2 regions of the Sphingobium sp. RS1 genome follow, and region 1 is predicted to be linked to the other one. Evidence: predicted binding sites of a transcription regulator. Region 1 holds the regulator's gene; the other holds the start of a gene.
The links. The regulator LexA, encoded in region 1, represses DNA repair genes until DNA is damaged. The targets are predictions, from matches to a motif close to GTTCCNCNCTTGTTCT.
Positions count from the first base shown of each region.

Region 2: the regulator LexA is predicted to act here: its motif matches at 8,144-8,159, upstream of radA (DNA repair protein RadA).

Region 1 covers NZ_JBLZXE010000002.1:926,929-942,357, reverse strand. The annotation lists gene gltA (citrate synthase) at 1-974, opposite strand, end outside; gene gltX (glutamate--tRNA ligase) at 995-2,416, opposite strand; gene ACNHGR_RS06155 (ComEC/Rec2 family competence protein) at 2,465-4,636, shown strand; gene lexA (transcriptional repressor LexA) at 4,633-5,313, opposite strand; gene ACNHGR_RS06145 (molybdopterin molybdotransferase MoeA) at 5,383-6,561, opposite strand; gene moaC (cyclic pyranopterin monophosphate synthase MoaC) at 6,558-7,031, opposite strand; gene trpC (indole-3-glycerol phosphate synthase TrpC) at 7,028-7,819, opposite strand; gene trpD (anthranilate phosphoribosyltransferase) at 7,816-8,808, opposite strand; gene ACNHGR_RS06125 (anthranilate synthase component II) at 8,967-9,557, opposite strand; gene ACNHGR_RS06120 (NRDE family protein) at 10,035-10,811, opposite strand; RNA gene ssrA (transfer-messenger RNA) at 10,848-11,202, shown strand; gene ACNHGR_RS06110 (tetratricopeptide repeat protein) at 11,499-11,882, shown strand; gene ACNHGR_RS06105 (TonB-dependent receptor domain-containing protein) at 12,144-14,834, opposite strand; gene ACNHGR_RS06100 (hypothetical protein) at 14,938-15,429, opposite strand, start outside.
Region 2 covers NZ_JBLZXE010000002.1:1,607,652-1,623,080, forward strand. The annotation lists gene ACNHGR_RS09420 (GNAT family N-acetyltransferase) at 1-532, shown strand, start outside; gene ACNHGR_RS09425 (GNAT family N-acetyltransferase) at 651-1,175, opposite strand; gene ACNHGR_RS09430 (metal-dependent hydrolase) at 1,207-2,043, opposite strand; gene ACNHGR_RS09435 (TetR family transcriptional regulator) at 2,098-2,715, shown strand; gene obgE (GTPase ObgE) at 2,746-3,843, shown strand; gene proB (glutamate 5-kinase) at 3,941-5,068, shown strand; gene ACNHGR_RS09450 (NAD-dependent epimerase/dehydratase family protein) at 5,095-5,991, shown strand; gene ACNHGR_RS09455 (CvpA family protein) at 6,068-6,586, opposite strand; gene radA (DNA repair protein RadA) at 6,678-8,045, opposite strand; gene ACNHGR_RS09465 (endonuclease/exonuclease/phosphatase family protein) at 8,209-8,907, shown strand; gene ACNHGR_RS09470 (patatin-like protein) at 9,040-11,385, shown strand; gene ACNHGR_RS09475 (hypothetical protein) at 11,415-11,900, shown strand; gene ACNHGR_RS09480 (4a-hydroxytetrahydrobiopterin dehydratase) at 12,720-13,010, opposite strand; gene ACNHGR_RS09485 (metallopeptidase family protein) at 13,028-13,459, shown strand; gene ccmA (heme ABC exporter ATP-binding protein CcmA) at 13,456-14,067, shown strand; gene ACNHGR_RS09495 (heme exporter protein CcmB) at 14,064-14,711, shown strand; gene ACNHGR_RS09500 (FkbM family methyltransferase) at 14,846-15,429, shown strand, end outside.

The DNA of each region.
Region 1 (15,429 bases):
TCCTTCGCCGTCTTCTGCATCACGGTCGCGCGCGGATCGTAATTCTTGTACACGCGGTGGCCAAAGCCCATCAGGCGGAACGGATCGTCCTTGTTCTTGGCGCGGGCGATATATTCCGGGATGCGGTCGACGGTGCCGATTTCGCGCAGCATGTTCAGCGCGGCTTCGTTCGCGCCGCCATGCGCCGGACCCCAAAGGCAGGCAATGCCGGCCGCGATGCAGGCGAACGGATTGGCGCCCGACGAACCGGCGAGACGCACGGTCGAGGTCGATGCGTTCTGCTCATGGTCGGCATGGAGGATGAAGATCTTGTCCATTGCATCCACGACCACCGGGTCGGGAATATAGTCTTCCGCCGGGACCGAGAATGTCATGCGCAGGAAGTTGGCGGTGTAGGACAGGTCGTTGCGCGGATAGACGAAGGGCTGGCCGACGCTGTACTTGTAAGCCATGGCGGCGATCGTCGGCATCTTGGCGATCAGGCGATGGCTGGCAATGCGGCGCTGTTCCGGATCGTTGATGTCGGTCGAGTCGTGATAGAAGGCCGACAGGGCGCCGACCACGCCGACCATGATGGCCATCGGGTGCGCATCGCGGCGGAAACCGCGGAAGAAGGCGGTCAGCTGCTCATGCACCATGGTGTGACGCGTGATGGTGTTGGTAAAGTCCGCCAGTTCCTTCTTCGACGGCAGTTCGCCGTTCAGCAGCAGGTAGCAGACTTCCATGAAGCTGGATTCTTCGGCCAGCTGGCCGATCGGATAACCGCGGTGGAGGAGGACGCCGGCATCACCGTCGATATACGTCAGGCCTGATTCACAGCTGGCGGTGGAGGTGAAGCCCGGATCATAGGTGAACATGCCGGTATTGGCGTAGAGCTTGCGAACGTCGATGACCTGCGGACCAACGGTACCATCCATGATGGCATAGTCCTTGCTGTCTCCCCCAACGGTCAAATTGGCTGTGTTATCCGACATGTTTTTCTCCTTGTACGTCATCAACCGGCCGTTGCGTGCCCTGCGGCGGCCAGTCGTTCCAAGCTCTCCTCTTTCCCCAGAAGGAAGAGGACATCAAAAATGCCCGGCGAGGTCGTGCGACCGGTGAGCGCCGCACGAAGCGGTTGCGCCACCTTGCCCAGTCCCAGGCCGGCATCCTCTGCCACGCGGCGTATCACGTCTTCGATCGCTTCAACCGTCCAGGACTGGACGGGCTGGAGAGCGTCGGCTGTCTTGTTGAGCAGCGCGCGCGCGGAGTCGTCTAGCAGAGCAGTGGCCTTCTCGTCAAAATCGAGCGGGCAACTTTTGAACAGAAATTCTGCTCCCTCCGCAATTTCATTAAGGTTCTTTGCCCGGGGCTTCAGCGATGCCATCGCCTCGGTCAGAAGCTTCAGATTGGTATCCGATATAGCGATTTCAAGGCGCTGTTCGACCCGCGGCGCAACCAAAGTCGCCAGCCGCGCATCGTCGGCTTCGCGGATATAATGGCCGTTCAGATTTTCCAGCTTCTTGATGTCGAAGCGCGAGGGCGAGCGGCCGACGCCTATGATGTCGAACAGTTCGATCGCCCGGTCGATCGCGATGATTTCCTCGTCGCCATGACCCCAGCCGAGGCGCAGCAGATAGTTGAGCACAGCCTCGGGCAGCATCCCCATCTCGTCGCGATAGGCATCAACGCCCAACGCGCCATGGCGCTTGGACAGTTTCGCGCCATCCGAACCGTGGATCAGCGGGATATGGGCGTAGACCGGCTCTTCCCAGTTCATCGCCTTGATGATGCTGAGCTGACGGAAGGCGTTGTTGAGGTGATCGTCGCCACGAATGACATGGGTCACGCCCATATCATGATCGTCGACCACGACGGCCAGCATATATGTGGGTGTGCCGTCCGAACGGAGCAGGATCATGTCGTCCAGTTCCGCATTCTGCACGACCACGCGGCCCTGCACGGCATCCTCGATCACGGTTTCGCCGTCGCGGGGTGCCTTGATGCGGATGACGAAGGGCGCGCCTTCGGGCGCGTCTTCCGGCGCGCGATCGCGCCAGCGGCCGTCATAGCGCATCGGCTGCTTGGCGGCGCGCTGCTGTTCGCGCAGTTCCGCCAGTTCTTCCGGCGTGGCATAGCAGCGATAGGCATGACCGGCTTCGAGCAACTGGTTGGCGACTTCGGCATGGCGCGGGGTGCGTTCGAACTGGAACACGGCCGGCTCGTCGCCGCCCAGGCCCAGCCATTCCAGACCGTCGAAAATCGCGGCCACGGCTTCCTCGGTGGAGCGGGCGCGATCGGTGTCCTCGACCCGGAGCAGGAACTTGCCGCCATGGTGGCGTGCGAACAGCCAGTTGAACAATGCGGTGCGGGCGCCGCCAATGTGGAGGAACCCCGTTGGGGACGGGGCGAAACGGGTCACCACCGGCTTGTTCATTCCCGTTGCACTTGCCGTCATATTCTTTGACATTCGCCTTGCTGACCCATGGATGCGCCGCCCCCTAGCACGGCTTTTGAGCCACGACAAACCTCCCTTGGTGGGAGGCTGGCGGCGCTGTTTCGAAGTGGGCTGGAAGCGATTGAAAGCTGGCTGGAATGCGAGCGTGAACAGATCGGCCTGTGGGCGCCGATCGGGCTGGGCGCGGGCATTGCTGCATGGTTCCTGTTGCCGCATGCAATGGCCTGGCTGGCCTTTTGTTGCGTGGCGCTGGCGCTGTCTTGCATCGGGGTGTTGCTCCCGGACGGCGGGCGATTGCGAAGAATGCTTGTCGCGGGCGCAATATTGGCTTGCATGGGGTGCCTGCTGGTGTGGGGCAAGGCAGTATTGCTGGGGCAGCCGCCGCTGGCGCGGGCGCGCTTCGTGCAGATGACGGCCGACGTGACGGCGGTGCGACCGGTGCCGGCGCAGGCGATGGTACGGGTCATGCTGCGTCCGGTCGATGCGCCGGATCTGCCAGCTGTGGTGCGGGTCAATATTGCCGATGTGGATGTGCCGGCTGGGTTGGGAGAAGGCGCGCGGCTACGCTTTCGGGTGCGACTCATGCCGCCTGCGCCGCCGAGCGTGCCGGGGGGCTATGATTTTGCCGCGCGCGCCTATTTCCAGGGAATAGGGGCTACCGGCAAGGCGCTGAAACCGGTCGAGGCGCTGGAACCGTCGACAAACGGCCCGCCGTTGAGGACAAGATTGTTCGGCCATATATTGCAGCAGGTCGATGGCCCTGCGGAAGGAATAGCAGCAGCGCTCGCTACCGGAGATCAGGGCGCCATTCCCGAAGCCGATGCAGAGGCGATGCGGCGCAGTGGTCTGGCGCATCTGTTGTCGATCAGCGGGCTGCATGTGACGGCGCTGATCGGCGCCGTCATCTTCCTGATGATGCGGATCATGGCCCTAAGTCAGCGGGCGGCGCTGGGCTGGCCGCTGATGCTGATCGCGGCGGCGGGCGGGGCGCTGGCCGGGATCGGCTATACCTTGCTGACCGGAGCGGAGGTGCCGACGGTGCGGTCCTGCGTCGCGGCACTGCTGGTGCTGGGCGGACTGGCGATGGGGCGGGACGCAGTGACGCTGCGGCTGGTGGCGACAGGCGCGCTGATCGTGCTGCTGCTATGGCCGGAGGCGCTGACGGGGCCGAGTTTCCAGATGAGCTTCGCGGCGGTGACAGCATTGGTGGCACTGGCGGAGCATCCGCGCTTTCGGGCTTTTGCCGCCGCACGGGACGAAACGTGGGCGCGTAAGCTGGCCCGAAATCTGGCGGTGATGCTGGCGACGGGCATCGCTGTCGAATTGACCCTGATGCCGATCGCGCTGTTCCATTTCCACAAGGCCGGCCTGCTGGGCGCCTTCGCCAATCTGATCGCCATTCCGCTCACCACCTTTGTCGTCATGCCGCTGGAGGCGCTGGCGCTGCTGCTGGATGTGGCCGGGCTGGGTGCGCCGGCCTGGTGGCTGACCGAGCAGGCGCTGAACCTGCTGCTGTTGCTGGCTCATGGCGTGTCGGCCAGCCCGATGGCCAGTCTGCTGGCGCCGACCATGGGGGCGGGCCTGTTCGGTATCGCGATGATCGGCCTGCTCTGGAGCCTGCTGTGGCGAACGCGCTGGCGCTGGCTAGGCCTGCCTGCTGTCCTGATGGCTGTGGCAGTGACCTTTGCTGCGTCGCCACCGGATATCTTGGTGACTGGAGACGGTCGCCATGTGGCGGTGCGGACGGAAAAGGGCATGGCGATATTGCGCGATCGAGCAGGCGATTATGTGCGCGACGTGCTGTCGGAAAGTGCCGGCTATGATGGCGAACTGGCGGCGATTGCCGACTTGCCGGCGGCGCGCTGTTCCGTGGATCTCTGCGCTGTCCGGCTAAAAGACGGCAAAGGACGCAACTGGCGACTGCTGTTCACACGCAGCGATGTGTTGATTGGCCGGCAAGATTTTGCCCGGGATTGCGCCACAGCGGATATCGTGGTCAGCGATCGCGGCCTGCCACGCTGGTGCCGCCCGCGCTGGATGAAGATCGACCGCCGGTTGCTGGCGCGGACCGGCGGTCTGTCGATCGGTTTGGAACGGGGCGAAGTTCACACCGTCCATCGGCCCGGCGATGCCCATCCCTGGATCAGTCGCCCAAGGCCCCGGCCAAAAGAGGGGCAGCCGAGAAGGGCGACGCCTTAATTATAGCGACGCAGCAGCCCGGCCAGCTTGCCCTGAATGCGGACCTGCCGGGGGTCATAGATTTGCGGCTCATAGGCGCTATTGGCCGGGTCCAGCCGTACCCGGCTGCCTTCCCGGCGGAAATATTTGAGCGTGGCTTCGGCTTCGTCGATCAGGGCGACGACGATCTGCCCTTCGCGGGCGACATCGGTGCGCTGGATCAGGGCGAAGTCGCCGTCGAGGATACCGGCTTCCATCATCGAATCGCCGGACACTTCCAGCGCATAATGGTCGCCCGCGCCGAGCAGGGCGGCCGGCACGGAGAGCATGGTCTGCCCTTCCATCGCCTCAATCGGGACACCGGCTGCGATCCGGCCGTGCATCGGGATTTCGATCACGTCATTGGCCGCGATCGGCAGGATCGGCGCGGACGTCACCAGCTTGGGCTTGGGCGGAACGATCGGCGTAGGCGCACGGTGCATCGCGTCGGGCAGCTTGAGCACTTCCAGCGCGCGGGCGCGGTTGGGCAGGCGGCGGATGAAGCCGCGCTCTTCCAGCGCATTGATAAGGCGATGGATGCCTGATTTGGAGCGCAGGTCGAGCGCGTCCTTCATTTCCTCGAACGAAGGCGATACGCCGCCCTCGTCCAGTCGGGTCTGAATGAAGCTCAGCAATTCCTGCTGCTTGGGCGTCAACATCGCGGTCCTCCGTGGAACGTATGAGGAACGCATAGGAAACAGATCGGGCTTAGTCAAGCGTCCTGCGTGTCAGAGCGGCACGATCGTGACCCGCGTCCCCGGATCGGCTGGCGGCGATCCAGCCGGGCGCAGGATCAGGCAGTCGGCGCGGGCCATGGCGGCGGTGGCGGCGCTGTCTTGCGAGGTGACGGAGACGATGCCGTCGGGCGCACGCCAGGCTCGCAGATAATCGTCGCGATCGCCGGTTTGCGGCAGGGCTGAGGCCAACTGCGCCTCGGTCGTCAGCGGCAGCGGATCGCGCGCGCCGCTGATGTGGCGGACGAGCGGGAGCAGGAAGAGCGTCGCGGTGACGAAGGCGGAGACGGGATTGCCGGGCAGGCCGAGGAACAGGCTGTCGCTCAGCCGTCCGGCCATTAACGGCTTGCCGGGGCGCATCCGGATCTTCCAGAAATCGAGTGTGCCTCCGGCCTGGATGAAGGCGGGGCGGACGAGATCATGATCGCCCACTGACGCGCCGCCGGTCGAGACGATGATGTCGGCATCCTTGCAGCGCTCCAGCGCGGCGACCATCGCGTCAAGATCGTCCGGCACGATGCCGAGGTCGATGATATCGCATGGAACGGCGGCGAGCAGCGCCGCGAGCATCGGCGCGTTGGAGGACGGCAGCAGGCCCGCCGGCGTCGGCGCGCCCGGCGCGACCAGTTCATTGCCGGTGGAGAGTATGACGATGCGGGGACGATGGGCTACCGGCAGGGCGCCATGTCCGCCCAGCACGGCAAGGGCGATTTGTGCGGGGCCGAGGCGGCTGCCTGCCTCCAGCAGGATCGCGCCCTTCGCAAAGTCTGACGCGGCCGGGCGGACATGGCGGCCGGGCGCCAGCGGATCGGCGCTGGCGGTCAGCCGATCGCCGTCGCGGATTGCATTTTCCTGGATCAGGATAGTGTCGGCGCCCGGCGGCAGGGGCGCGCCGGTGAAGATGCGGCAGGCCTCGCCGGGGGCAAGTGGTGGCTGAATGCCGGTGCCGGCCGCGCTTTCGGCGGTGACCCGCCAGGGACCGGGCATTTCGGTGGCGCGCACGGCATAGCCGTCCATCGCTGACAGGTCCGCCCAGGGCTGGTCGCGTAGCGCGGTCAGATCCTGCGCCAGCCAGCGGCCGACGGCATTAGCAATGGGCACGGTTTCCACCGGCAGCCGGTCGGCGAGCGCGAACAGGCGGGCCTGCGCCTCTGCGACCGGCAGCAAACTCATGGGACGCGGCGCCAGTCGCCGGACTTGCCGCCGGTCTTGGCTTCCAACTGGACGGCGCCGATGACCATCGCCTTGTCCAGCGCCTTGGCCATGTCATAAATGGTGAGCAACGCCACGGAAGCGGCGGTCAGCGCCTCCATCTCCACCCCGGTCTGGCCGGCAGTGCGGGCAGTAGCTGTGACGGTAACGCCGGCTGCATCCAGATCGAAATCGACCGTCACGGCGCTGAGCGCGATCGGGTGGCAGAGCGGGATGATGTCGGCGGTCTTCTTCGCTGCCATGATGCCCGCGACCCGTGCCACCGCGAGTACGTCACCCTTCTTGACCAGCCCATCGGCAATGGCCTTGGCGGCTTCAACGCTCATGTCGATGCGGCCGGAAGCGACGGCTTCGCGCGCCGTCACTGCCTTCGCCCCGACATCGACCATGCGTGCCGCGCCATCCTCGTCCAGATGGGTGAGGCTGCTCATGCCCCGGTCAGCAGGTTGCGGGTGGCGGCCTCCACATCGGCCTGCCGCATCAGCGTTTCGCCGACCAGGAAGCAGCGCACGCCATGATCGGCCATGGCGGTGAGGTCGGCATGGCTGCCAAGGCCGCTTTCGGCGACGAAGGTGCAGCCTTCGGGCGCCTTGCCCACCAATTCATAAGTGCGGGCGAAATCGACCGAAAAGTCACGCAGGTCGCGATTATTGACGCCGATCAAGCGCGAGCGAAGGTTCAGTGCGCGTTCCAGTTCGGCTTCGTCATGCACCTCGATCAGGGCATCCATGCCAAGACCGAGCGCGGCGTCCTCGATTTCCTGCATCTGGCCATCGTCCAGCGCCGCGACGATGATGAGGATCGCGTCGGCGCCGAGCGAACGGCTTTCCAGCACCTGCCAAGGATCGACCAGGAAATCCTTGCGCAGCACCGGCAGCGCGCAGGCGGAACGGGCGGCCATCAGATAATCGTCATGACCCTGAAAATAAGGTTCGTCGGTGAGGACCGAGAGGCAGGCCGCGCCGCCGGCAGCATAGGACTGGGCATGGGCGGGCGGATCGAAATCGGCGCGGATCAGGCCCTTGGAGGGGCTGGCCTTCTTCACTTCCGCGATCAGGCCGAAGCCGGAGCGGGCAGCATCGTCCAGCGCCTTGCGGAAGCCGCGCGGCGGCGTCTGCTCGCTGGCGCGGGCGTGGAGTGCGGCAATGCTGGTCGCGGCCTTGCGGCGGACGACATCCTCACGTTTGAAGTCGCAGATTTCGATCAGCTTGTTCGTCATTTGTAGGCAATCCAGCAATTGAGCAGAGCGTTGGCAAGGCCGCGGTCGATGGTTTCGGCGGCTTCCTCCACGCCTTCGCGAAGGTTGGATACGGCGTCGGCCACGACAAGGGCGGCAGCGGCGTTGAGCAGCACGGCGTCACGGTAAGGGCCGACCTCGCCCTGAAGCAGGGCGCGCAGGGCGGCGGCATTATGGGCGGCGTCCCCGCCTCGGATCGCCTCGACCGGATGGGTGGAGAGGCCGAGTTCCGCGGCGGTCAGGCGGTGCATGGCGACAAGGTTATGGCCCTTCACTTCCGCCATGTCATTGCCACCGGCGAGCGAGAGTTCGTCCAGCCCTTCATCGCCGGAAATAATCATCGCCCGGTCGACGCCCAGTTCGGCCAGCGCCTCGGCATAGATGGGGACATAGGCGGGGCGGGCGATGCCGACCAACTGGCGGCGGACGCCGGCCGGATTGGCGAGCGGTCCCATCAGGTTGAAGATGGTGCGTTCGCCGATCGCCTTGCGGATCGGGCCGAGTCGCTTGAGCGCAGGGTGGTAATTTTGCGCGAAGAGGAAACAGATGCCGAGATCGGCGAGGGTGGCCTCTGCGGTCGCGGCGGCCTTGTCGAGGTTGAGACCGAGGGCTTCGAGCGTATCGGCGGCGCCCGCCTTGGACGAGGCGGCGCGGTTGCCGTGCTTCGCTACGGGCACGCCGGCGGCGGCGACGACGAGGGATACGGCAGTCGAGACGTTGAGCGTATGATGGCCATCGCCCCCGGTGCCGCAAACGTCGATCGCGCCGGCAGGGGCGCTGACCGATATCATCCGGGCCCGCATGGCGCGGGCGGCGGCGGCGATTTCGGTGGCCGTCTCGCCGCGCCGGGCCATGGTGACGAGGAAATCGGCGATGGCGTCGTCGCTGAGATCGGCGTCGAACAGCAGGTCGAAGGCCATGGCAGCGGCATCGGCCGACAGCGGCGTGGAAGGATCGGGCAGGCTGGTCATCGCCATCGGCCTTAGTCGGCGCGGGGGCGATGAGTCGAGGGGGCGTTATGCGTTAACTTCGCACTTTTCCCGCTGATTCCGTAATTAGATTTCCTATTGCGGACATATTCGCAAAGCGGCCGGGCCATCATAGCCCGATCATGCCCAATAGGACAGGATCAGGCCGCTTCGCGCTCCCGCACCGGCAGGCCGGCAATGCGGAGGAAATTGGCCAGCATGTCATGGCCATGTTCGGTTGCGATGCTTTCCGGGTGGAACTGCACCGAATGGATCGGCAGGCTCGCGTGGCGGAAGCCCATGACCGAGCCGTCGGCGCTGGTGGCGTTGACCACCAGATCGGCCGGAATATCCTCCACGATCAGTGAGTGATAGCGGGTCGCGGTGAAGGGCGAGGGCAGCCCTGCGAACAGGCCGGTGCCGTCATGGGTGACGGGCGAAGTCTTGCCGTGCATCAGGCCGCCACGCACCACCTTGCCACCGAAATGCTGGCCGATCGACTGATGGCCGAGGCATACGCCCAGCAGCGGTGCGCCGGCATCGGCACAGGCCGCGACCAGATCCAGGCTGACGCCCGCTTCATTGGGGGTGCAGGGACCGGGCGAGAGCAGGAATGCCTTCGCGCCGCTGGACAGGGCCTGGCCCGCCGAAATGGCGTCGTTGCGGACGACCTCTACCTCAGCGCCCAACTCCATCAGATAATGGACCAGGTTCCAGGTGAAGCTGTCATAATTGTCGATGACGAGGATCATGGCGCAGAGCCTTAGCGCGGGATGGGCGCGGGGGGAAGTGGGGAGAGCATTCTGCTAGCGGAGCGGCATCCCGCGTAACTATGTGGCAGAGCTAAGGACAAGGCCTTCATCGAAAGGTACAATCTCCTTCCTAGGCGAAGTCAGTAGTCCGCCGCAGATGTAGCCCTGCCGTTCAGCTGTTTTTGGGCCTTGTTGCCAAAAGCCTACACTGATGAAAGTGAAGCCACAGCGTGAGTTAAACCCAAGATGCAAGCCGATGGAATATTCAGACGGCCCATCTGCTTTGAGTAAAGCCTCAGCAGCAGAAAGCCGAATATGGTTGCAGTACCCATATAGCGCGAGGGCGGTAGCAATCAGCAGCGCCGCTTTTGCTATCGTTGCTAATTTCGGTCTGACGGGGGACATGAGCGAACTATGAAAGAAGCGCCACGCCGGATCAAGCCTGTCCTGAGCCTGTCGAAGGGGTCGGGGTGACGGTTAAGAGCCTGTGCTACCCCGTGGCCAGTCGAACGCTATTGCCATTTCCCCACTGTCCCGGCCTTCCGCGTCGAACCGTCGTTCCATCATCGTGCCGCGCCCGTCATGGTCGATCACGACGATGCTGCTGCATCGGGTGCCGTAGACGGGGTTGCGGATGAAGATGGGGGAGGTTGCGGCTTCGTCCGGGGCGTCGGAGGGGATGGCGGGGGCGATGCCGGCGTCGGGCAGGCTTTCAAGGCGCAGCGCGTCGAACAGGCGGGAGGGTTCCTGCGCGCTGTCGGTCAGCCAGTTCAGCAGCGCGGCCTTGAGCGCCAGCGTCTTGGGCCATGGCGCGTCGAGCGTGCCGTTGGACAGCCCGTAGAGGCCGGGCGTCAGCCCCGTGCGCAGCGGTTGCGGCCGGTTGGTGAGGAAATGCGCGCGGTCCTGCTCGATCAGGATGAGGTTGAAGGGGTTGAAATCCTCCAGCCGCGCCTGCGCCACATCGCCATAGGCGCCGTCGCTCGCCAGCAGGTCCGTCACCAGCGCGCCGCGAGAGGCGCGGTCGGGCTGCGGGCCGCCATGGCCGCGCAAATTGGTCACGATTGCGGCGCGACCGGCCTGCGACACGCCGAGCCAGGTGCCGCCCGATTGCAGGTCGCGCCCCGCGATCAGGCCGGGGCGTTCATCCCAGCGGGCGAGCGGGGCGGCGGGACGCGCATGATATTCGTCGCGATTGCCGATCAGGATGAGGCGCCAGCGCGGGTGCGCGGCAAGGGCCATGGCCATGATGCACATGGCCCGATCTATCGCGCCGCAGGTGGCTCAAGTCCATGGCTTGAAAAAGGCGGCGAGTGGCGCCATATGGGGGATGCCGGGTTCGCCCGGCTATGGTGATAAATGGTGTCGTGTAATAGACGCAGCGGACCCGGGGGCAGTACCCGGCGGTTCCACCACATGTCCCGTGACGGCTCGGCCGAAACGGGGTGTCTGACGGGGCCGAACTAGGATCGACGTGTGTTCAAAGACGATGTTTTTACCCGGCCCGTGTAAGCCGTTAAACTGTGCAAAACTCATAAGTGCCAACGATAACGAAGCACTCGCCATTGCAGCGTAATTGAGGGCCTCACGGCCTGACGTTACTCTAAAATAGCGCGGTTGAACCCACCGGGCAACAGAAGGGAATTCAGCGGTCTCCAGGGCACCGGGCAACAGAAGTCCCTGGACCTTATCCCGTCATCGTCACGCTTTCAGGTCGCCCACGCGGCGACGGCGTCGTGCGTCTGCGATTCCCCTGATTCGAATCGCTGGATTTTACCCTGTCTTTTCGATTACGCTTTTATGACAGTATGAAGTAAAATTCATATCATATTGATTTTACATGAAAGAAACTTGTTTTAGGCGCCATCGTGCCATCTTGTCCTGATGTCATCTAAATGAAATACTTCTGGCTATGTTAGGAAGTTTTTTCGAGGAGATCGGGATATGAAAAAGGCCGCTATGATGATGGGTCTGGCGCTGGCAGCGATGATGCCGGGCATGGCTCAGGCGGCGCCCGAGGAGATGGTCGTGGTCGGCGCGCCGGACGGCACGCTGGCGGCGACCGCGATCCAGGCCGGTCGTTTCGCCGATGCGCAGCGCAAGCTGGCGGCGATGCCGGTCTATGGCGAGAATGATCCCGCCCGCCTCATCAACCTGGGTAACGCCTATGCCGGCATGGGCAAGATGGCGCAGGCCCGCGAAGCCTATCGCTCGGCCCGTTTCGCGCCGGAAGTGACGCTGGTGCTGGCCAACGGCACCGAAGAATCGTCGCGATCGGTGGCGGTGCGGGCGCTCGGCCGCCTCAACCCCAGCTATGCGATGAACTGATACTGGTTACGCCCAAAAGGTGCAGGGAGCGGGGGCGCCGTCCGGCAAGGACGGCGCCCTTCGCTTTGAGCGGGATAATCTTACATCGTTTCGTCATTGCGAGCGTAGCGGGCCGCAGGCGGGCGGAGCCCAACCAATCGAAGCGCGCGCCAATGGATTGCTTCGCTACGCTCGCAATGACGGGACGGATTTGTCTGGTTCTCGAAAAACGCAAAACGGCCGGGTTTCCCCGGCCGTTCGCTTGTCTGCGGTGATTAAGGATCAGAAAGCGACGGTCAGCGACGCCGCGATCGACGTGCCGATCTTGTAGCGGTTATAATAGACCTTGTTGCCATCGGCCTGCTGATATTCCTGGAACTTGCGGCCCAGAATGTTGCGGGCTTCCAGCTTCAGCTCGCTGCTGATGCCGCCGGGCAGGGTCAGGCCCTGACGGGCGACGAAGTCCAACTGCACGCCCGGCTTTTCCTTGATGTCGGGTTGCAGGTTGGGACCGCGGCTGGTGACGCGCGGGCTGGCATAGGTCAGCAGCAGCGTCTGCTGCGATAGCTTTTCCGTGTCCTCCAGACCCAGTTGCAGGTTGACCAGATGGTCCGACTGGCCGGTCAGCGGCACGCCGTTCAGGAAATAGTCCGACGCGGCCGGCAGGTCGCCGGTGGTGTAGGTGTAGGGGATGGTGGTGTCCCCTTCCTTCACCTTCAGCTTCGACTGGGTGTAGGTATAGTTGCCGATCAGCGCGATGCGGCGGTTGGCGAAGAAGTCCGAGTTGGAGATATTGCCCAGCGGGACGTATTTCTGCGCTTCCAGTTCGAAACCATAGAGCGACGCTTCCGGTGCGTTGGCGAAGCTGGTCGTCACCGCATAGGTATCGTTGATCGTGGTGAAGGTTTCGATCGGGTTTTCGATCTTCTTGTAGAAGGCTGCTGCGATCAGACGCTCGTCACGCCCCATATACCATTCGGCCCGGACGTCCGCATTCCACAGCTGGCTGTCCTTCAGGAAGGGGTTGCCGCGGAAGAAACGGTTGGATTCGGTGTCGAGATAGGGCTGGGCGATCAGTTCGCGGAACTGCGGACGCGCGATGGTCTTGGACCCGCTCGCCCGGAATTGCAGGCCCTTGGCGGCTTCGACCGTCAGGGTGACGGCGGGCAGCCAATAATCCTTCTTGATCTGGTTGAACGGGGTGACGCCGGTGCTGTAGACGTCGACGCCGGTGACCGACTGGTCGCCCTTTTCATAACGGACGCCCGCGTTGACGGTCACGCCCGGAATGACTTCCGCCTGCACCTGACCATAGCCGGCATGGACGCGCAGGGCGGCGTCATAGACCGGATAATTACCCGAAAATTCGAGCAGGCTGATGTCGTACAGCTGGATGATCGCATCCGACGTCAGATAGTCGGGACGCAGTTGCTGCACGCCGAGCGGCAGGTTGGTGGCGTCATAATGCAGCTCGTAGCGCGACGAGGTGCGCTTCGTGTCGGTGAAGGCATAGCCCGCCGTCAGCGTGACCGCCGGCGAGAATTTGTAGCTGAGGTCCGCGCCAGCCGACCAGAGATCTTCGTTGAGATCGCTGAAGGTGACCGAAGCGTCGCCGCGCTGGCGGTTCAGCGCGTTGATGAAGCGGTCGCCGACCGGATCTTCGGTCAGCGCGCGGTTGGTGCGGACATAGACGAATTCGCGCTCATAGGGCGCTTCACGCTGCGAATTGGCATAGCCGCCGCGCACGTCAAGGCTGAGGCTGTCGCCCAGCTTGAATTCGCCGACCAGCTGGGTGTCGATCAGCTGACGCTCATACCAGGCGGTATTTTGCGTCATATAGTCGGCGCCCTGGATCTGGCCGTCATTCTGGCCGATCGAAAGCGCGCTGCGCTTCAGCGTGTCGCGAATGTAGAGGTTGGTCCAGCGCAGCTTCTGCTCACCCAGTTCCAGCCCGACGCCCAGCAGCGCGTTGACCGTGATCTCATTGTCGGTGCTGATCTGCTGGGTGTTCTTGCCCGCGCCTGCGGCCGGATCGAGCGAGGCCTGTTGCAGCGTGTCGCGGGTGCGCCACTTGTTGCTGTAGGAGCCGGTGGCGATGATGCCGAGGCGGCCGTCGCTGCCGACATCCATCGCCGTGCCCGCGTTGAGCGAGGCCGAGAAGTTGAACGGCACCGCGTTGGTGCGCTGGAGCAGGGTGGTGTCCGCGTTCAGGAACTGCATCGCGATATTGCGCAGGTCCGCACGCGGCATGTTGGGGAAGGGCGTACCGCTCTTGATCGCATCTGCAAGCAGCGGCGGAACGTCGCGCGAACTGTCGTCGAAACCGGTCCAGTCGGACTTGGCGCCGTAATGGGTATAGCCCATCTGGCCGGAGGTTTCGGTGTTGGCCGAGCTGCCGAAGCCGAGTTCCAGATAGGATTCGGTCGGGATCGCCTTGGTCGTCAGGTTGATGACGCCGCCGCCGAATTCACCGGGGAAGTTGGCGGAAAAGCTCTTCTGCACCAGGGTCGAGGCGATTACGCTGGTCGGGAAGATGTCCAGCGGAACGACGCGCTTCAGCGGTTCCGGGCTGGGCAGGGGGGAGCCGTTGAGCAGCGCGAGCGAATAGCGGTCGCCAAGGCCACGGACATAGACATAGCCGCCCGACACGACCGACAGGCCGGTGACGCGCTGAAGCGAGCCGGCGATGTCGCCTTCGCCCGTGCGCTTGATGTCGGCGGCGGACAGGACGTTGACGACCTGCGGCGCGGCCTGCGAGATGTTGGCGGTGCGGCGGCCGGTGACGACGATGTCGGCGCCGGGGATCGACACGTCGACATTGCCCGACTGCGCATCGGCTTCGTCAGCGGCGCTGGGCGTGGTCGACATGCCGGCGTCACCGGCTTGGGTCGGATTGGTCTGCGCCATCGCCATCGGCGTGACCAGCGCAGTGGAAATCAGGAGCAGGCGCGCCAGGCTGAGCGGCTTCGACATGCTATTCGTCCCCCTTGGGAAAATTCTGAGCAAAGAATTTGGGCAAAAGAAGGCGGGGAAGCGCAGTTTACGCTCCCCCGCCCCTATTGAGGTCAGGTGCCGATCAGGTCGTCGGGATGGCGGTGCAGTTGCCGCTGGCGGTGCCGAAGCTGGCGGTCGCCGAGTTGCAGGTCCAGCCGGCATACCAGGTGTCGCTGCTGTCCTTCACCGCACCGACATAGGTGGTGGCGGTGAAGTTGCTGTCGATCGCCTTCAGGTCGGCGGCAGCGCGAGCGGTTTCGGTCGCACCGTTGATGAACAGGCTGGTCAGCGACGGGGTGTAGCTGATGGTGCTGTTCGCGCCGGCTTCGAAGATCGACTGGACAGTGGCGGCATCGACGCCACGGTTGCCCTTGTACGGGGTGCTGCTGCACTGCATCACGACCGAGATATATTTGGGCTTGCCAGCGTCCTGAAGCGCCGTGTCGGCGTCGCGGACGGTGGTGGTGCTGTCGATGCGCAGGCAGCTCTGGGTCGGGCTGACGATGATGCCGTTGGCGAGCGTCAGGTCGGCACCGCCGCGCAGCAGCATGGCTGAACCGTTCGAACCGGTGGT
Region 2 (15,429 bases), 680 kb from region 1:
GATGGAAGATGCCCCCATGCTGGCCCGGACGATCGGTGATCCGTCGGTCCTGCGCAATTTGAGCCGTGCGCCAAGCCCTTATGGCCTGGACGATGCGGAAGCCTTTCTGGCGCTGCCGCATCATCCGCAATTGCCGCGCCTGCTGGCCTTCACCCGCACGCAGGGCGCGCCGCGTCTGGTCGGCGGATGCGGCATCCATCTGGATGAAGCCGGCGCACCGGAGCTGGGCTATTGGATCGCCCGCCCCTATTGGGGGCTGGGCTTCGCGACCGAGGCTGCGCGCGCCGTGATGAGCATGGCGCGGGCCAATGGCGTACGCGACATCCGCGCCTGCCACTTTGCCGACAATCCGGCATCGGGCAATGTGTTGCGCAAGCTGGGCTTCCGCTTCACGGGGCAGAAGGCGCAGCGCTATAGCCTCGGCCGCGACGCGATGGTCGATTGCCTGCTGTTCGAGGAAGGCGACGCCATGCGACAGGATAATGACCCGGCCATGGACCTGTACGGCGATGCGCTGCCGGTGGCGGCCTGATCGCATTCCGGCGGGTGCAGGCCCGCCCAGGATGAAATAAGCCGTCATTGCGAGCGTAGCGAAGCAATCCAATGGTGCTTCCATGGATTGCTTCGCTACGCTCGCAATGACGCTTTTCTCAATGTTTCGGCCGGTCGAAGACGCGGGTAGGCTTGCCACCTAACTGCGTGTCCGTGAGCGTCTCGAACCCCAGTTTCTCCGCCACCTTGATCGAGGCTGCATTGCCCGGATCGATGATGCAGCGGAGCGAGGGCGCGTCGAGATGGGCGTCGGCCCAGTCGAGGATGGCCTGCATCGCTTCGGTGGCGATGCCCCTGCCCCATGCGTTCGGCCCCAGCACCCAGCCGGCTTCGGGCACACCCTCCAGTTCGGGCAGGCCGCGTTCGGCGCTGAGCAGGCCGGCTTCGCCGAGGAAGACGCCGCTGTCGCGCTCCTCTATCACCCACATGCCATAGCCGAGCAGCGACCACATGCCGGCATAGCGCAGGATGCGGAACCAGACCGACTGGCTGTCCAGCGGCATGCCGCCGATATGGCGCACCACGCCGGCATCCGCCCATAGTTTGCGGCATTCGGCATAATCCTCAATCCGGTGCGGGCGGAGGATCAGGCGGATGGTTTCGAGCGTGGGCGCTTCAGTCATGCGGCGATAAGAAACTGCCGCTTCGCCATGGTCAAGCGGCAGATGGCAAGGCCGCCGCATAAGGGCTGTCGTCCAGCGCGATGAGCGCGCGGTCGTCCACCTGCCACGGATGGAAACCCGGCAGGAAATAGCCCAGCCATGGCCGGGCGACGCGGCGCAAGATACCCGGCCGGACCAGCGCATAATGGAGCAGCCCGCCCCAGGCGCGCCGACCGGTGACGCCGTCCTGCCGCAGCAGGTGCATCATGCCGCGCGCGCGGTGGTGGAGGAAATGTTTCGTCACGACCAGCATCATCGCGCTCTTCACCCACCAGCGCTTGAACCGGCTCCAGTCGCGGGTAGCGTGGCCCCATGTGTCATGGGCGACGCCCTTATGCTCGATCTCCTCCACCGCGTGCCAGCGCCACAGCGCGGCAATCTCCGGGTCGGCGCCGTCCAGATGGCGCGGGTCGCTGAGCAGTTCATGCGCGAGGATGGCGGTGAAATGTTCCAGCGCCATGGTCGCGGCGAGGCTGGCGATCGGCGGACGTTGCCGGGCGAGGTCCAGTACCATCGTCACGTCGGCGTCGAGGCGCGCCACGTCATAGCCATGATCGGTCACCTGCCGGTTGAAGGCCAGATGTTCGCGGCTGTGGACGACCTCTTGGCAGATGAAGGCGGCGATTTCGCCGGCCAGCCTGTCCGGCACGCCGTCGCGGAAGGCGCGGACGCTGTCGATGAAATAGGCCTCCCCGCGCGGGAAGGTGATCGACAGGGCATTGAAGAAAGCCGTGGCGATCGGATCGCCGTTCAGCCAATGTCGCGCGGTCCGGCGATCGCGTGCAAAGCGACGGTCGCGGGGCGTGATAGTGAGATCAGTCGGGGTCATGGGGATGCCTCCGGTTGTTACTTACATTAGTGTAAATAAGAGTAACTGACACTCATGTCAATTAAACGTGCCCGCCTCAGCCCGGATGAAAGCCGCCTCGTCGCCGTGGAGGCTGCGCGCGACCTGCTGATCGAGGCGGGGCCACAGGCGGTGACTTTAAAGGCGGTGGCGGGTCGGGTCGGCCGGACGCATGCCAATCTGCTGCATCATTTCGGATCGGCGGCGGGGCTGCAAAAGGCACTGGCCGCGCATCTGGGCGAGACGATCACCGCCAAGATCGGCGATGCCGTCAATGCCGCGCGGCGCGGCGAGGTCAGCCCCCGCATCATCGTCGACATGACGTTCGACGCCTTCGACCGGGAGGGCGCGGGCGCGCTGGCGAGCTGGATGCTGGCGTCGGGCAATGAGGATGCGCTGGACCCGGTGGTGGAGGCGATCCACCGGCTGGTCGACAAACTGGCGGCGAGTGCCCTCACCCCCAACCTCGCCGACCTGATCCGCGAAAATACGCTGATGCTGGTGCTGCTGGCGCTGGGCGATTCGCAACTGGGCGGCGCGATGGCCGGCGCATTGGCCCTGCCCCGTGAAAAAGCGCGTGAAATCGCCACGCGCAGCCTGACTTTTGCACTGATGCAGGAGGCGGCCGCCTTGGCAGCGCAAGCCAAGGTTTAACTTTTTGCCTTTTGCGGTTATGGGCGCGCCATGCATTTTCTCGATCAAGCCAAAATCTATATCAAATCCGGCTGGGGCGGCCCCGGCGCGGTCAGTTTCCGTCGTGAAAAATACGAGGAATATGGCGGCCCGGACGGCGGCAATGGCGGCAAGGGCGGCGACATCATCTTCGAAGCGGTGCAGGGCCTCAATACCCTGATCGATTTCCGCTATACCCAGCATTTCAAGGCGCAGCGCGGCACGCCTGGCATGGGCAAGAACCGCTATGGCGCGGGCGGCAAGGATCTGGTCATCAAGGTGCCGGTCGGCACGCAGATATTGTCCGACCCCAAGCCGATCGAGGGTAGCGAGGACGAGGACGGCTATCCCGATTATGAGGATCAGGACGTGCTGGCCGACTTCACCGAAGTGGGGCAGCGCATCACCTTCCTGCGCGGCGGCGATGGCGGCCGGGGCAACATGTCCTACAAGACCAGCACCAACCGCGCCCCGCGCCAGCATGGCACGGGCTGGCCAGGCCAGGAAATGTGGGTTTGGCTGCGGCTGAAGCTGCTGGCCGATGTCGGCCTTGTCGGCATGCCCAATGCGGGCAAGTCGACCTTCATCAATCAGGTGACCAATACCAAGGCGAAGGTCGGCGCATACGCCTTCACCACCACAAAGCCGCAATTGGGCGTGGTGCTGCATCGCGATCGCGAATTCGTGCTGGCGGATATTCCGGGCCTGATCGCGGGCGCGGCCGAGGGCGTGGGCATTGGCGACCGGTTCCTGGGCCATATCGAGCGGTGCCGCGTCCTGCTGCACATGATCGACGCGACCACCGACGATCCGGTCGAGGCCTTCCATATCGTCACCGACGAACTGGCGGCTTATGGGGAAGGTCTGGACGAGAAGCCGCAGCTGGTGGTGCTCAACAAGGGCGACCTGCTGGGGCAGGAACTGATGGAAGATATTGCCGGCCAGTTGCGCGAGGAAGCGGGCGTGGAGGATGTCTTCATCATTTCCGGCGCGACCGGTGAAGGCGTCGGCGCGCTGCTGGACGCGGTGCTGCTGATGATGGACGAGGATGCCGAGGACGGCGAAGAAGAAGGCGGCGCGGACAGCGAAGCCGGCTGGTCGCCGATCTAGAGCCAGATCATAAACCTCCGTTCGGTTCGAGCTTGTCGAGAACTTTGCGCGAGGGTTCTCGACAAGCTCAAACCGACGGATTGTATCTTAAATCGCCATGAACGCCCTTTCCGGTTTCCCCCCTGCCCTTGTCCGCCGGCTGGTCATCAAGATCGGGTCTGCCCTGCTGGTCGATCCGGCGGGACAGGTGCGGGTCGACTGGCTGCGCACGCTGGTGGCCGACGTGGCGCAGCGCAAGGCGGCGGGGCAGCAGGTCATCATCGTGTCGTCGGGGGCGATCGCGCTGGGGGCGCGCAGGCTGAAGCTGCCCAAAGGCGGACGCGGCAGCCTGGAGGATGCGCAGGCGGCGGCGGCGACGGGCCAGATTGCGCTGTCGCAATGTTGGGCCAGCCTGCTCGATGAAAAGGGCATCACGGCCGCGCAGATGCTGGTGACGCTGGACGATCTGGAAAACCGGCGGCGCTACCTGAACGCTTCGGCCACGCTGGAACGGCTGATGGCGCTGGATGTCGTGCCGGTCATCAACGAGAATGACAGCGTGGCGACGAGCGAAATCCGGTTTGGCGACAATGACCGGCTGGCGGCGCGCATCGGACAGGCGGCACGGGCTGACGCGGTTGCGCTGCTTTCCGATGTCGACGGGCTTTACACCGCCAACCCGCACGTCGATGCCAGCGCCATGCTGATAGAGACAATCGAGACGATCGACGCCCGGATCGCGGCGATGGCCGATACCGGCTCCGCTTCGGGCATGGGATCGGGCGGCATGGTGTCGAAGATTCAGGCGGCGCGCATCGCGACCGGCGCGGGCGCGCATCTCGCCATCATTTCGGGCAAGGTGGATAGCCCGCTGGCCCATTGGGCCAATGGCGGGCGTGGCTCCATTTTCCTCGCCGCGCAGGGCAAGGGCGCGCGCAAGGGCTGGCTTGCCGGGCGGCTGACGACGCGCGGGCGGATCATCGTGGATGCCGGCGCGGAAAAGGCGCTGGGCAAGGGCAACAGCCTGCTGCCCGCCGGGGTTGCGCAGGTCGAGGGCGTGTTCGATCGCGGCGATGTGGTCGATATCGTGGCGCAGGATGGCCGGGTGATCGCGCGTGGCCTCATCGAATATGACAGCGAAGCGGCGGTGAAGATCGCCGGCAAGCGCAGCGAGGATATCGCGGCTTTGCTGGGCGAAATGCCGCGATCCGTATTGGTCCATCGCGACCATATGGCGATGGTCTGAGCGCGATGCAGCAGATGCGGATTGCCATGACCGGTGCGACGGGCTTCGTCGGCGCCGAGGTGCTGGAGCAGGCGCTGGGCGACGGGTTGCGGGTGAATGCCCTCACCCGGAGCGCGCAGCCGCCGCGCGCGAAGCTGAAATGGGTGCATGGGTCGCTGGAGGATGCGGCGGCGCTCGATACGCTGGTGCGCGATGCCGACGCGGTGATCCATATTGCCGGCGTGGTGAACGCGCCCGACCGCGAGGGCTTCGAGGCGGGCAATGCGCGCGGCACCATGGCGGTGGTCGATGCGATGCGGAAACGCGGGATCAAGCGGCTGGTGCAGGTGTCGTCGCTGGCGGCGCGGGAGCCGGGCCTGTCCGACTATGGATGGTCCAAGGAACTGGCCGAGAAACATGTGAAGGCGAGCGGCCTCGACTGGACGATCGTGCGGCCGCCGGCGATTTACGGGCCGGGCGACAAGGAAATGCTGGAACTGTTCCGCATGGCCAAGCGCGGCATCATGATGCTGCCGCCGGGCGGGCGGTTGTCGGTGATCCATGTGAGGGATCTGGCGGCGCTGCTGCTGGCGCTGTCGTGCGAGCGCGAGAATAGCCTGACCCGCACCTATGAGGTGGATGACGGTACGCCGGGCGGATGGGATCATAAGGATTTCGGTGTGGCGATCGGCCGGGCGGTAGGCAAGCCGGTGCGGACGGTGGCGACACCCGAATGGCTGCTGAGCATCGCGGCGCGGACCGACCGGCTGGTGCGCGGCAAGAAGGCCAAGCTGACCCCGGACCGGGTCGATTATTTCTGCCATCCCGACTGGGTGGTGGGGAAGCGTCGGCAGCCGCCCAAAAGGCTGTGGCTGCCTCAGGTGAAGACCGAGGAGGGCTTACGGGAAACCGTGGCCGCCTATCGGGAGAAAGGGTGGCTTTAAAAAGCCTCTCCGTTCGGTTCGAGCCTGTCGAGAACCCTTGCGTCAGGGTTCCCGACAGGCTCGAACCGAACGGATCTTATTGGTTTTCCGCCGCGGGTTTTTTCGCGCGTTGTTCGGCCAGAAATTCGCTGATCGCCTGACCGCTAGCGTTGAGCAGCGGATAGGTGCGGGCATCGCTCAGCCAGTCGGGGCGGCGGGCGCCGCTGCCGTAGAAGGTGTCGTAGACGAGGCTAAAGGCGAGAAAGAGCAAGGTCGCGCCGATCAGCCCCTTGACCGCGCCGAAGCCCGCGCCAAGCACGCGATCGACCGGACCGAGGATCGACTGGCGGGTGCGGCGGCCGATGGCGTGGGCGATCAGCTTGCCGACGCCGAACGTGACGCCGAAGACGAGGACCAGCGCCAGCATCGCCGCGCCGCTGCTGTTGCCGACAAAGGCACTGAGCAGTTCAGCGGCGGAGGCGTGGAACAGGCGGATGGCAAAGATCGCCAGCACCCAGGCGATAAGCGAAAGGGTTTCCAGCACGAAACCGCGCATGAGGCCCAGCACGGCGCAACCGCCGATGGCGAGCAGGACGAGAATGTCGATGGCGTTCATTAAGGGCCACTCATATCGATAAATGACCCCGTCATTGCTTCGCTACGCTCGCAATGACGAACGGATCATGGGGCGTTCATTGCCGCTGTGGCTATCCGCGTCCCAGCATCTGGTCAACAAGCTGTGCGAGGGTTCGGAAACCACTGACCGATATTCCCTTCACGCCGTCGGCGGCCGACGCGGGGATATAGGCACGGGTGAAGCCCAGTTTCGCGGCCTCACGCAGGCGCAGGGGGGAATGGGAGACAGGGCGAATTTCGCTGGAGAGCGCGATTTCCCCGAACAACACGACATCCACTGGAACCGGCCGTTCCGACATGGCGGAAATGAGCGCGGCGGCGACGGCCAGATCGGCGGCGGGGTCCGACAGGCGATAGCCGCCCGCGACATTCAGATAGACTTCGCAGGTCGAGAAGCTGAGGCCACAGCGCGCCTCCAGCACGGCAAGGATCATGGCCAGCCGGCCGCTATCCCAGCCGACCACCGCGCGCCGGGGCGTCGCGCCGCTGGACAGGCGCACGACCAGCGCCTGTATCTCTACCAGCACCGGGCGGGTACCCTCCAGCGCGGGGAAGACGGTCGCGCCAGTCACCGTCTCGTCGCGGTTGGTCAGGAACAGGGCGGACGGGTTGGCGACTTCCTCCAGCCCCTCCGCCACCATGGCGAAGACGCCGATCTCGTCCGTGCCGCCGAAGCGGTTCTTGACCGCGCGCAGGATGCGATACTGGTGGCTCCGCTCGCCCTCAAACGCCAATACCGTGTCGACCATATGTTCCAGCACGCGGGGACCGGCGATGCTGCCGTCCTTCGTCACATGGCCGACGAGGATCAGCGCGGTGCCACGCTGCTTGGCGAATTTGATGAGTTCCTGGGACGCGGCCCGGACCTGGCTGACGGTGCCGGGCGCGCCTTCGATCAGGTCGCTGTGCATCGTCTGGATCGAATCGATGACGAGCAAGGCAGGCGGCGGCCCCTCCCCCAAGGTCGTCAGGATATCGCGGACCGAGGTGGCACTGGCGAGTTGCACCGGCGCGTTGCCAAGGCCGAGGCGCTGGGCGCGCAAGCGGACCTGATCGGCGGCTTCTTCCCCGCTGATGTAGGCCACGGACAGGCCCCGCGCGGCGATCCGCGCGGCCGCTTGCAGAAGGAGTGTCGATTTGCCGATGCCCGGATCGCCGCCAATCAGGGTCGCGGAGCCATGGACGATGCCGCCGCCCAACGCCCGGTCGAACTCCGCAATGCCGGTGCTGGTACGCGGGGGGAGTTCGACCTGGCTGTCGAGGCCGACCAAAGTGATGGCGCGTCCGCCATTTTGCAGGTCATGGCGCTGCGAAAAAACCGTCTCCGCCGCTTCCTCGACTATGCTGTTCCATTCGCCGCAATCCTCGCACTGGCCCTGCCACCGGCCGGTGACGGTGCCGCATTGCTGACAGACGAATTTGCGTTTTGCCTTGGCCATGCCTTCTCATCTCCGTTCGGTTCGAGCCTGTCGAGAACCGTTATGCGCGGGTTCTCGACAAGCTCGAACCGAACGGATGTTTGTATGACGGGAATATCGGAACAATTCAAGAACATCAATGGCGCCGCTGGAAACATCCGCCGTGCTGGCGCATTGATACGGGATGAAAACGATCCGGGTTGCCAGCTATAATATCCGCAAGGCCATCGGCACAGACCGGCGCCGCGTGCCGGAGCGGGTGCTGGAGGTGCTGAGCGAAGTGGATGCCGACATCGTCGCCTTGCAGGAAGCCGACCGCCGCTTCGGCGTGCGATCCGCCGCGATCCCGCCGCTGCTGATGGACAATCAGAGCGGCTATCGGCCCGTGCCGCTCAATGTGCAGACCGATTCGATGGGCTGGCATGGCAATGCGATATTGGTGCGCAAGGACGCGGAGGTCGCCGCCCATGATGTGCTGCACCTGCCCTATCTGGAGCCGCGCGGCGCGACCATGGCAGAGGTCAGGCTGAACGGCGCGGCAGTGCGCGTGTTCGGCATGCATCTGGACCTGTCCGGGCTGTGGCGGCGGCGGCAGGCCGCGGCGGTGATCCATGCGGCGGCGCAGGGCGAGGCGATGCCCACGGTGCTGATGGGCGACCTTAACGAATGGAGCGCCGGGCGCGGGTGCCTCGCCGATTTTGCGCGTCATTACAGCTTCGCGCCATGCGGGCGCAGCTTCCATGCGCGGCGGCCGGTGGCCCGGCTCGACCGGATCATGCATTGCGAGAAATTGAAACTGACCGATTGCGGCGTGCATGAAAGCGCGGCGGCACGGAAGGCTTCGGACCATCTGCCGATATGGGCGGAGTTTGCGGTTGGGTGAGTCTGTCAAAGCCCATTCTTTTCCCCGAAGAAGGAGCGGCCCTTCGACAAGCTCAGGACGAACGGAATTGAGAGGATATTTCTTGTTCTCTGACCGCTCGACAATCCCGCTTGCCTCTGCAACGTTCGCCCCATGAAGGAGCGGGAACTGCGGCTGGCTTTGGTCTGCTATGGCGGCATCAGCCTGGCGATCTACATGCATGGCATCACCAAGGAGGTGTGGCATCTGGCGCGCGCCAGCCGGGCCTTTCATGACGGATTGCCGGCGGCGGGCGGCAGCGAGGCCGTTTATGCGCAGGTGCTGGCAGCGATGGAGGCCGCAAGTGGCGTGCGGCTGCGCGTCATGCCCGACATCATTGCCGGGGCCAGCGCGGGCGGGATCAACGGCATCTTCCTGGCGCAGGCGATCGAGACGGGTCAGTCACTGGAGCCGCTGACGACGATGTGGCTGGACAATGCCGATGTCGACCGGTTGCTCGATCCCGACGCCCGGCCGGCCCGCGCGATGACGAAATTCTGGGCGACGCCGCTGGTATGGATGGCGGCGCGGCGACCGGGCGATGCGGTGGAACGGACCGTGGCCCCCGACACGCGCGAAGAAGTGCGGATGAAATTGTCCCGCTTCATCCGCTCCCGCTGGTTCGAGCCGCCCTTTGGCGGGGAGATATTCTCCACCATGCTGATCGATGCGTTCGATGCGATGGCGGCGGCGGACAAGGGGCCGCCGTTGCTGCCCGAAGGCCATCCGCTCGACCTGTTCGTGACCGTCACCGATTTCGAGGGGCATCCGCAAAGCCTGAACCTCAACAGCCCGGCGCAGGTGATCGAGACGGAGCATCGGCTCTCGATCGGGTTCAGGGCGCGCGGAAGGGGCCAGAATGGAAGTGAGCGCCCCTTTGCCGATCCAGCCGAACTGGTGTTCGCGGCACGGGCGACGGCGAGTTTTCCCGGCGCCTTCCCGCCCTTCACCGTGCGCGAACTGGACCGGGTGCTGAAACGCAAGCATCGCGCCTGGCCGGGACGCGACGCCTTTCTGGGCCGCGCCCTGCCCCGCCACGCCGCGCGCGGGACAGCCGAGGATGCCGTGCTGATCGACGGATCGGTGCTGGCCAACGCGCCCTTTGCGCAGGCGATCGGCGCGCTGCGCAACCGGCCGTCGCGGCGCGAGGTAGACCGGCGCTTCGTCTATATCGACCCCAAGCCGGGACACCGTTCCATCCGCCTGAACAAGGAGGGGGAGCAGCAGGACGCCCCGACCGGCGAGGATGCGCCGCTGCCCGGTTTCTTCCGCACCATTTTCGGCGCGCTGTCCGACATTCCGCGCGAGCAGCCGATCCGGGACAATCTGGAAGCGATCGACCGGCACAGCGCGCGTATCCGGCGGATGCGGCGGATATTGGACGCGCTGCGGCCGGGCATAGAGGCCGACGTGGAAAGCGCGATCGGGCGGATGCTGTTCCTGGACCGGCCGACGCCCGTGCGCCTGTCCGCCTGGCGATCCAAGGCGCAGCAGCGCGCGGCGAGCGCGGCAGGCTTTGCCTACCCCGCTTATGGTCATCTGAAGCTGTCAGGAATCGTCGAATCGCTCTGTTCGCTGCTGTTCCGCCTGTCGGGCGAGGACAGCGCGATGATGCGCGAAAGCTATCGTCAGGCGATCTGGGCCGCGATCCGCAAGGAGGGGGCCGACCAGCTCAGCGAGGAAGGCGGATCGGCCTCCGCCCCGGTTGCCTTCTTCCGCGCGCATGACCTGGCCTTTCGCATCCGGCGGCTGCGCTATCTGGCGCGGCGGCTGGCCGATACGCTGGAGCTGGAAGCCGATGTCGACGATCCGGCGGTGCAGGCGATGCACGACGCCATCTATGGCGCGCTGTCGCTCTATGCCGAATGCGAGGACAGCGAGTTTCACGGCGCCGAGGTGATCGCCGCCGCCAAATCCGTACCGACCGACGCGGCAGCAGCGATGGCGGCGGTGGCGCAGGCGCGCGGATTGAAGGCACGGGACGAAGCGGCCGACCTGATGCTGGCCGAGGCCTTTGCCGGCCTGCCCAAGGGCGGTCGTCGGACGATGCTGCTCGCCTATCTGGGCTTTCCCTTCACCGACATCGCCACGTTACCGTTGCTCCAGGGTGACACTCTGGACGAATATGATCCGGTCAAGGTCGACCGGATTTCACCAGAAGATTGCTCGGCGATCCGGAGCGGCGGCGCGACCGCCACACTCAAGGGCATTGAATTCAACAACTTCGGCGCTTTTTTTAGCAGGGTCTATCGCGAGAATGACTATCTGTGGGGGCGGTTGCACGGCGTCGAGCGGCTTCTGGACATCGTGATTTCGGCCATGCCCGCAGCAAGCCGTCTTTCGCCCGACGCGCTGGCCGACTATAGGCGGGCCGCGTTTCTGGCGATCCTTGATGAGGAAGAGTCGCGGCTGCCCCATGTGGCCGATCTCATCGCCAGCTTGCGGGAGGAGATCGGGTGAGCGGGCGTGTTGGTCTGGTTGCTGTTGTGCTGATGCTGGCGCTCGTCGCCGGCTGTCGCGGATCGTCCGATGACGTCGCGCAAGCCGACAATGGCACCGCGCCCACGCCCGCCGTCGCCGCCATCCTGCCGGAAGACCCCGCGCCGCCGCCGGTCGAAAATGCCACGGTTCCGGTGAAGCCCTCCCCGGTCGTCACCGTCCGCGCCCAGCCCGCCCCGCGCTCGAACATGGGCAACGTGATGGACCTGCCGCCGTCGGACGACGACATGTCCGCCCTGCCCTTCCCCCAGGAAGTCACCGCCTTCATGGTCGACCGTGACGGGTGCGACCATTTCCGGGGCGAGGAAGCCTATGACGCGGAACGGCGCGCCTATATCGCGGAGAATATCGCCGAACTGTGCCGCGGCACTGATGCCCGGCTGGCGCTGTTGCGCCGCCGCTATGCCGGCGATGCGTCAGTGACCGCCGCGCTGAGGGGTTATGACGCGCATATCGAGGGCGCTGCGAGCTACTGAGGCTGGGTGACGCTGCTGTGTTGGCGATGACGGGAATGGGGTGGGTAGCGGAATGGCGGCTATGGCGTAGCGTGGCACGCAAAGCGGGCGCTCAATTTAACCTTTAAATGGGGTCATAGGGAGGAGAACATCCCATCGACCAACCTTGAACATTGTAATCGCTGCCTGAGAATGGTCTTGGTCATGAAGGCCGGTGAATGCCACGCTGATAGAATTAAGTATGATAAAACCAACAGACTCCATGGGTTGTGGGTCACTGGCCACAAGATATTTCCAACAGCCAGCGTCAGAAAACAGCCGCTTTCCGTCGAAAAGCACATCGGATGGGGGAAATACGGAAACTTCTACAACTTTATTATCTTGAATTGTCACGCGCGCATTGCAGTCGTCGAACCATACGTCAAATTCGCTGGATCCGCGAGTTTGGTCCACCCTTCCAGCGTGCAGAGTGGATGTGAGCTGTTCGTAAGACATGCCGATCACAATCGGAAACAAGCCCTGATTTGGCACTAGGCGATACAACATAGGCGGCGTGATGCCAGCGCATTACAATGTCTGCAACCGGGGCGAGGAAGTTCCCGTTGCAGCGGCCAGAAATGGTCGATTGTCCCCAGTCCGCTTTGGGTGGTTAGCTGTCGCCCACTGTTGGCGTCATCCTGACGAAAGTCAGGATCCATTCGGCGCCAAGACGGATAGCGAGCGCCGAATAGATCCCGGATCAAGTCCGGGATGACGAAGATTTTAACGGCAGATTTAAGAACTTGCATAGTGGAGACGGCCGACATTGGCCGATACCGGAACCGTGCGCTTAACCGCTTTTTATCCCGCCAATCCATCAATCGCCTTTGCAAGGTCGATATCCCGCTGCGACAGGCCACCGGCATCATGGGTGGTGAGAATGATGTCCACCCGGTTATAGACATTGGACCATTCGGGATGATGATCCGCCTTTTCGGCCAGGATTGCTACCCGCGTCATGAAGCCGAAGGCCGCGACGAAATCGGCGAAGGTGAAGTGGCGGGCAATGCCGTCCGGGTCCGCCACCGGCGTCCAGTGTGGCAGGTCAGCCAGCGCAAGCGCGCGCTCCTCATCGGTCAATTTACCAATCATGTCCCTATCCTGATGATATGCTTTCGCTATATGTGACAGCCATGTCGTCCAACGGTCAACCGCCCCGCTTCGCTCCCACCAGGCAAGAGATTGAGACGCTGGCGCTTGCCGCGCTCAATCGCCTGCCGTCGCCCTTTACCGAACATCTGTCCGATGTCGTGCTGTTCGTGGAGGATTTTGCCGATGCGGCGATCCTGAAGGAGATGGACCTCAGCGATCCGTTCGAACTGACCGGCCTCTATACCGGCCGATCCGTCGGGCAGGAGGCGCAGACCGGGGATGGCCCGCCAACCGTGCATCTGTTCCGCCGGCCGTTGCTGGACGAATGGGTGGAGACGGGCGTGCCGCTGGACGCGCTCATCACCCATGTCGTCGTGCATGAAATCGGCCATCATTTCGGCCTGTCGGATATCGACATGCATGTGCTGGAGGACATGGTCACGCTATGACCGGCGCGGCGTTGCGCCTGAGCGATGTCGCCTGCCTGCGTGGCGGGCGGATCCTATTCGCGGGGGTCAGCCTGTCGCTGGCGCCGGGCGGCGGGGCGCTGCTGACCGGCCCCAATGGCGTGGGCAAATCCAGTCTGTTGCGGGTCTGCGCCGGGCTGTTGCCCGCCTTTGCCGGGACGGTGGAGCGCAGCGGCGGCGTGGCGATGACCGACGAGCGGCTGGCGCTGGATGGGGAGCAGCCTTTGCGCGAGGCGCTGTCCTTCTGGGCGAAGCTGGACCGAGCCGGGCAAGACGCGGTCACTGAGGCACTAGCGGCGATGGCGCTGACAGGGCTGGCGGAGGTGCCGGTGCGGATGCTGTCCACCGGGCAGCGCAAGCGGGCGATGCTAGCGCGGGTGATCGCGAGCGGCGCGGGCATCTGGCTGCTGGACGAGCCGGGCAACGGACTGGACAGTGCATCGCTGCATTTGCTTGGGGCGGCCGTGGCCGGGCATCTGGCGGCGGGCGGGGTCGTGGTCGCGGCGTCGCACCAGCCGCTGCCGATCGACGCGCCGGTGACGCTAGCGCTATCGGATTATCTGCCCGATCATCCGGCGGATGCGGCATGAGGATATTGTGGCTGCTCGCCGCGCGCGATCTGCGCCAGGCCTGGGCATCGGCCGGGCTGTGGTTGCCGGTCGCCTTCCTGCTGCTGGTCGCCAGCCTCTATCCTTTTGCGGTCGGGCCGGATGCGGCGCTGCTGGGGCGGACGGGCGGCGGCATGTTGTGGATCGCCGCGCTGCTGGCCAGCCTGTTGCCGGTGGACCGGCTGGTCGCACCGGACATGCAGGCCGGCGTGCTGGACCAGATCGCGCTGCGCGGCATTGGCGAGGAACTGGTGGTGACGGGGCGGCTGGCGGCGCACTGGCTGGGCTTTGGCCCGCCGCTGATGATCGCCACCCTGCCGGCCGCGGCGCTGCTGAAGCTGGACGGGGCCACGATCCTGAAGCTGGAACTGGGGCTGCTGATCGGCACGCCCGCGCTCGCGGCGCTGGGGCTGCTGGTGGCGACGCTGACGGCCGGCCTGCGGTCGAGCGGGGCGCTGGCGGGTCTGCTGGCGCTGCCGCTGGCGGTGCCGCTACTGATCTTCGGCGCGGGGACATTGGGCGACGGCAGCGGCGCGGCGCTCAAATTCCTGGGTGCGGCATCGCTGCTGCTGGTGGCGATCACGCCCTTTGCCGGTGGCGCGGCGATCCGGGCGGGCCGGGAATGACGGGGAATCGTGCCACACCCTTCACGACAGCCTGAACCATCGAAGGCGCGGCCCGCCTGATTGACAAAGCCAGGCCAGCCGACAATGACCAGCCGATAGTGCCCCGACAAATCGTGACAGTGAAAGGACATAGCATGTTCGCCAGCCCCATGGCCGCCCGGATGGATCGCCATGCCTTCGCTGATGCGATGCTGCGCGCCAATGGCGGGAACTGGCCGGATATGGAAGGCCTGATCCGCGACCTCTATGTCGCCCATGCCCGGCCGGGCGATTGCATGCTGGATGTGGGTGTCAACCATGGCGGGCATTTCAACCAGATGGCCCAGGCAGTCGGCGAAAGCGGCCACGTCATCGGAATCGAAGCCGCGCCGGAACTCGTCAAACGGACATGGGAGATTTTCCGGAAACATTATCCCCACCTCCTCTCCCGCATCACCCTGCATCCCCACGCCGTGTCGGATCAGCCGGGGGAAGCCAGCTTCTACTTCAGCAAAATGAACGATTCCGGCCTCAGCGGCCTCGCCAATCGCACCGTGCTTGCCCATGGCGAGGTCGAGGAGATCAAGGTCGAGGTGCGCACCATCGATTCCTTGCTGGATGACGCCTTCATCGCCCTGCTGCGCTTTGCGAAGTTCGATATCGAAGGGGCGGAATATCATGCGTTCAAGGGCGCGGAACGCGTGCTGCGAAGCCAGCCGATCCTGACGTTCGAATGGGA